Regions from separate parts of the Bacteroides sp. 14(A) genome, predicted to be linked through region 1. Evidence: riboswitches for the same ligand, from Rfam matches in the RefSeq annotation. Region 1 holds a riboswitch; the other holds the start of a gene.

Evidence for each region. Region 1 has a riboswitch for cobalamin ahead of K429_RS0103600 (TonB-dependent receptor domain-containing protein). Riboswitches for the same ligand answer to the same signal wherever they lie in the genome.
Region 2: another riboswitch for cobalamin. It lies ahead of K429_RS0106585 (GNAT family N-acetyltransferase); the one in region 1 lies ahead of K429_RS0103600 (TonB-dependent receptor domain-containing protein).

Annotation. Positions count from the first base shown of each region.
Region 1 is NZ_JAGH01000001.1:1,044,208-1,047,640, reverse strand. It holds gene K429_RS0103605 (serpin family protein) at 1-1,101, opposite strand, end outside; cobalamin riboswitch at 1,204-1,407, shown strand; gene K429_RS0103600 (TonB-dependent receptor domain-containing protein) at 1,457-3,433, shown strand, end outside.
Region 2 is NZ_JAGH01000001.1:1,758,079-1,761,511, reverse strand. It holds gene K429_RS0106595 (cell wall metabolism sensor histidine kinase WalK) at 1-734, shown strand, start outside; cobalamin riboswitch at 768-972, shown strand; gene K429_RS0106585 (GNAT family N-acetyltransferase) at 1,200-1,502, shown strand; gene K429_RS0106580 ((4Fe-4S)-binding protein) at 1,512-1,742, shown strand; gene K429_RS0106575 (tryptophanase) at 1,812-3,185, opposite strand; gene K429_RS0106570 (M23 family metallopeptidase) at 3,307-3,433, opposite strand, start outside.

The DNA.
Region 1 (3,433 bases):
CGCAGCCGCTTCGGTACCTTCCTCATCCACATTTATATAAGTAAACTGTTGCAGAAGGCCAATATATAATTCTGCACCGGACATATTGGCAAACTTTGCTTTATAAGCATCGAAAGCATCTTTCATCCCCATAGCTATCATGTCCTCTTCCAGCTCTTTGTCATATTCTACTTTAAAACGAGGAAGTTTAATTTGTAGTTCTTTTCCTGCCATATTCTTACTCCACTGTTTCCAGTTCTCATAATTCAGGCTGGGTAAGCTTTCATCCAAGGTCTTATCTCCAGATGGCAACAGTATCACCATACTAAAAGCTTCATTGCCATAGGGTAATTCCGCAATAGAGAAATCATCAGTCTGGGTGTAATTGAACGTTGCGGTCTGGTTCATCATAGCTACTTTCTGCTGACTGCCGTCAACATTGGTAAAGTTATCCTGTCCAGTAGCCGACTTATCAAACTGGCTTTTCCAGATACCTTTAAAATAGAGTGCATTAATCAGATACATACGAGCATCCGCAGGTATTTCCTGAATAACCTCTTTTATGCAATTATTAGTCTGAGTGGCGCACCATTGGTTTATCACATCTTTGGCGGTCGGAGATGTGAAATCAAGTTCTTGCACCTGAGCATCGTACATTTTCTTATTTACATCAACAAAAGAGTCATAAACCTTAAAACCTTCCTCTATCCAGATAGAATTAGCTATTCCGAGTTGAGTTGTATTGTCCAAATCCAACAAAGCTGAAGTTAACTTTTGATTATAGTTGTTCAGATCATCAAGAGAGAAAGTATTGGCAGGGAATCCTAATACATCCTGCATCTCAGCAAGCGTATTATCAGTAGCCCCGTTCGTAATCATGGATAAACAAAGTGATGCACTCAATGGAGACACAAAAACATTCGGTTTTTCTTTTTCGGTACTGCACACCTGATCGAAGAAACGGAAAGCAAAGTCTGTACCTTTGTCCATAAACTCTTGTTCCGCACGGGTAAGATTGATGTCTTGACGTGGTTTAGGTTCCGGTTGAGAAGGATTCTCATCATTCTGACAGGCTGCAAGGATACTGAGTAGGCTTAGCGCAGCAATAGTTTTCTTTAGCATAAGCATTATAGTATTAGTTTTCTATTAAGTTACTCTGTTAGAATAAATGCATAAATTTATGAAATACTGCATCCTATAATAAATAAAACATAAATCTTTCCTATCTTTGCCCTTCGGTTTTGTTGAAGTATGCCTTTCGGTATGCTTCATGAAAAGGGAATTGGGTGTAACTCCCAAACAGTCCCGCTGCTGTAAACTCATTGTCAAGGATTTACCAATCACCTATGCCACTGCCGGTATTCGCACGGTGGGAAGGCGGTAAATCCGGAGTAAGTCAGAAGACCTGCAAAACCTATCAAATTTTATGCCTTCGAGGAAAGGGCATGAGATACTTATATTTTTACAGCTATTTGTTATGATCAAGGATAATCCATGCCGATGCATCTGGCTACAGTTTTGTTTATATTGTTTCACATGCTGCCTTTGTGTCAATTTACAGGCACAGCAGGCGGGAGACTCCATTACGGGAAAGGTACATGCCATTCCGGAAGTTTCAGTAAAAGGACGAAAAATATCAAGCCGCATCACTTCTGCAACTCCAACGCAATCTTTCAGTCGCAAAGATTTTGAGGCACTTGGCTTACAAGGTATAGCAGATGCCGTAAAACGTTTTAGTGGAGTGAACGTGAAAGACTATGGTGGATTAGGAGGATTAAAGACTATTTCTATTCGTAATCTCGGTGCAGCACATACAGCCGTTAGTTATGATGGAATAGCCGTTAGCAACAGCCAAGCAGGCCAAATTGATATTGGGCGTTTTGCAACTGATAACATATCCACACTCTCACTCAGTATTGGACAAAGTGATAATCTTCTACAATCAGCCCGTATGTATGCTTCCGCAGGGATACTTCATATTGTCACAGAACAACCCAAATTCATTTCAAATAAAAAACACAATTTCCACGGACAAATTAAAGGAGGTTCTTTCGGTTTGTTCAATAGCATCGCACGTTGGGAACAACAAGTGGGAACTAACTCAGCCTTTACTATTGATGGGAATTTCCTGCGTTCAGATGGAACGTATCCTTTTACAATAGAGAATGGGAAACATACTGCTACAGAAAAGCGATACAATTCAGACATTTTTTCCTACCAAGGTGAAATAAACTTTTTCCATCAATTCTCTGACAGTAACCATTGGAATACCAAAGCTTATTACTATCATTCCAAACGAGGGCTTCCCGGTGCAGTCATCTTATATAATCCGGAATCTAATGAACGATTAGTAGATGAAAATCTCTTCCTACAGACGCAATGGAAGAAAACGTTCTCACCTGAGTGGACATTACAGGTACAAGGAAAATATAACTATGCTTATAACCGTTATCAAGATAAAGGTTCCCAATATGACAGTGGCAAGGTGACTGACCGACACACTCAAAAAGAATATTATCTCTCTGCAAGCTTATTATATCAACCAATACAAAATTGGACATTTTCTCTATCTCAGGATGGCGTTATCAACACCTTAGATAATACCTTGCCTGATTGCCCTTATCCCACACGCTACACCTCATTGACAGTACTCAGCAGCAAATACACCTTCCCTCATCTGACCGTTCAGGCTCATATACTTGGAACTTACATTTCAGAACATGTAAAAAAAGGAAGTGCTCCCGCTGATCTGCATCGCCTTAGTCCTAGCATTAGTATGAACTATCGTCCATGGAAAGAACATTTGTTCTTCATCCGCGCCATGTATAAGGGCTGTTTCCGTACCCCAACTTTCAACGACCTTTACTATTTCCGAAGTGGTAACAAGGATTTAAAACCAGAAAAAGCGCAGGAATATAATATAGGCATCACTTACGGTGGTTCCCCTTTCACTTTCCTGAATTATTGTTCTATCACACTGGATGGATATTATAATAGGGTTACAGATAAAATAGTTGCTTTCCCCAGCACTTATGTGTGGAGAATGCAGAATTATGGTAAAGTACGTATCATAGGTATGGACGCTACTCTTTCCACAGAGTTTCCGCTTACTCATCGATCAGAAATACATTTTTCCTGTGGATATACTCTACAAGAAGCAATAGACTTAACCAATCCGGAAGCAAAAAATTACAAAGACCAGCTACCTTATACTCCGAAACATAGTGGAAACGCCTCCGCTACAATTGAGACCCCATGGCTTAATGCAGGTTATACTCTGATGGGAGTAGGGAAACGTTATTATCTTTCACAAAATATACCCGAAAACGAAATTGACGGGTATTTAGAACATACTCTCACTATCTCACGTAACTTCAAAATAAGTAACTGCAAACTAAGATTGCAAGCAGATGTAACTAACTTAACCAATAAACAGTATGAGGTAATTAAATAC
Region 2 (3,433 bases), 710 kb from region 1:
TAAGCTTCGAGATATCCATCAATGATGTCACCCAGGAAGAAGAGCAGATCCGCCTGAAACGCCAGTTGACACAGAACATCGCACATGAACTGAAGACCCCGGTCAGCAGTATACAGGGCTATTTGGAAACCATCGTGAACAATGAAAACATTTCGCGGGAGAAGATGCAGACATTCCTGGAGCGATGCTATGCTCAAAGCAATCGGTTGAGCCGACTGCTACGCGACATCTCTGTATTAACGCGTATGGACGAAGCCGCCAACATGATCGACATGGAGAAAATAGATATCAGCCTGTTAGTAGGCAATATCGTAAATGAGGTATCCCTGGAACTGGAAGAAAAGCATATCACCGTAGTCAACTCCCTAAAACCAAAGATACAACTACGGGGAAACTATTCCCTGCTATACTCCATTTTCCGCAACCTGATGGACAATGCTATTGCTTATGCAGGCACGGATATACGCATCAACATCAGTTGTTTCCGCGAAGACGAGAATTTTTATTATTTCAGTTTTGCCGACACCGGCGTAGGTGTCTCTCCCGAACATCTGAACCGCTTATTCGAACGTTTCTACCGGGTAGATAAAGGACGCTCACGCAAACTGGGCGGTACGGGATTGGGATTGGCTATCGTAAAGAACTCGGTAATCATCCATGGAGGTACCATTTCGGCCAAAAACAACCAGGGTGGCGGATTGGAATTCGTATTCACACTGGCAAAAGAAAAATAATCACTTATCACTAACCACTAATCACTTTTTTCCTTATCTTTGCGATGCATTGGTTTACAGTCTTTGTTCGGAGACGGTAATTAAAAGGGAATCAGGTGCAAATCCTGAACAGTCCCGCTGCTGTAAGTTTCATGATAGGTTGCAGGCAAACTACCAATAGCCACTGGAAGTCCGCTTCCGGGAAGGCGCCTGGCAACAGAAACAAGTCAGAAGACCTGCCATGCACTGTTTTTATCACTGCTTTCGAGGAAAAAGCGTTGAGTCTAATGAAACGGGCAAATCGTCCCATCATTTCATTCATCCACTCTGCTTCAAAGAAAGTAAGGAACAATAAACTCTGCCAAGTTTATTTGAATGGTGTCCGGTCGAAGGGATTTCGCCCGGACATTTTATTCTGTAACTTTCCCAAAACAAATTTCATCATCCGCGTGTTATACATACAGTAAACAATTAATACGAAGAGTTATGGAAGCAGATTATGAACTGATCGACAATGAAGAACGTCACCAATATGAGTTCCATGTCGATAAATATACTCCAAAGATTGAGTATATAAAATCAACGAATGGGGAGATTTACCTGACACACACCGAAGTACCCACTCAATTGGGTGGTAAAGGCATCGGCAGCCAGTTAGTAGAAAAAGCATTAAAAGATATAGAAAAACAAGGACTAAGGTTAGTACCTCTCTGCCCGTTTGTAGCGGGATACATTCACAAACATCCCGAATGGAAAAGAATTGTAATGAAAGGTATTCACATTCAATAATAAATAGTTATGAATATAAAGAAAGAATATACGAACGGGGAAGTGACCATCATCTGGCAACCCGGACTGTGCCAACATGCAGGCATTTGTACCAAGACCCTTCCGAATGTGTATCATCCGAAAGAAAAACCGTGGATAACGGCTGAAAATGCAACGACGGAAGAATTGATCGCTCAAATCAAGAAATGCCCGTCGGGAGCATTAAGTTACAGAATGAATAACGAGAAAGAAGATAAATAAAAGAAATGAGGTTACCCCTTCAACATATGAATTCGGGTAACCTCATTTGTATTATGAAAAAGAAAGTAGTTATGTACGTTCCAATTGAACAGTGAAATGACGCATCAGGGGAGCCTCCCAAGTAATACGGACTCCATTAGTAATACTTTCACGACGGTCGAAAACATTCTTCAACGCTACTGCAATCACGTTCATGTGATTATCCGTATATACGCGGCGGGGAATAGCCAGGCGCAATAAATCCAATCCGGTAAAACGGTTCTCACGGGTAACCGGATCACGGTCTGCCAGGATATAACCGATTTCACATCCTCTGATACCGGCTTCAAGATATAGCTCAACCGTTAGAGTCTGTGCCGGGAATTCATTCTTCGGTACATGCGTCAGTACCTTCGTTGCATCCACAAAAATGGCATGTCCGCCTGCTGGACGCTGATATGGAATACCGTATTCATCCAACTTCTTTGCCAGATATTCTACCTGACGGATGCGGGTTTCCAGATTATCAAATTCCGTATTCTCATCCAGTCCTGTAGCAAGTGCATTCATGTCACGACCATTCATACCACCGTAAGTAAGATACCCTTCATATTGCACGCAAAAGCCTTTGGCACCTTCGTACCAATCTTTTTTTCGTGTAGCAATGAAGCCTCCCATATTGACGATACCATCTTTCTTGGCACTCATAGTCATACCATCCGCCAGGTCGAACATCTCTTTCGTAATTTCCTTTATCGTTTTACCGCTATAGCCATCTTCACGCATTTTGATGAAGTAAGCGTTTTCTGCAAAACGTGCGGAGTCAAATAATACAGGTTTATTATACTTATCCGCAAGAGCACGGACTTCACGAAGATTCTGCATGGATACGGGCTGTCCGCCAGCCGTGTTGTTCGTAATGGTAACGATGATAAACGGTATACGGTCACCATATTCCTGCAACGCTTTTTCCAGCTTCACAGGATCGACATTACCTTTAAAAGGTATTTCCAACTGAGTATTCTTCGCTTCATCGATGGTGCAATCCAGAGCAATGGCCTTCCGGCCCTCGATATGCCCCTTTGTGGTATCAAAGTGAGAGTTACCCGGAACAATATCTCCATCATGTACCAGATAAGAGAAAAGCACATTCTCAGCAGCACGCCCCTGATGGGTGGGAATGACATATTCAAAACCAGTCAGACGAGTGATCACTTCTTTCAGATTGAAGAAGGAGGAAGCACCTGCATAACTTTCATCGCCCAGCATCATCGCTGCCCATTGACGATCGCTCATTGCTCCCGTACCGGAGTCAGTTATCAAATCGATATATACTTGTTCGGATTTCAGCTGGAACACATTGTAATGGGCTTCTTTAAGCCATTGTTCACGTTCCTGGCGGGTACTCTTCCGAATGGGTTCCACCATTTTAATTTTCCAAGACTCTGCAAAAGGTAATTCCATAGTGCTTGCTTATTATTTTGACATTTAGTTAACAAAAAGACCCGTAGAAGAATTTCTACGGGTCGAATATAAGCATTTATACAGGATTAAGCAAAAGTTTTACTATCTTTTTGTCAACAAATTATTCCTTTGACAGAAATTTCTTCTTCTCCTTCTTACTCATCTCCTTCATGATAATTTCAACAGGATGCCAGGACTTATACATCACCCGCTCTTCAGGTTTACCTGTTTCCTCGGGAGAAAGATAA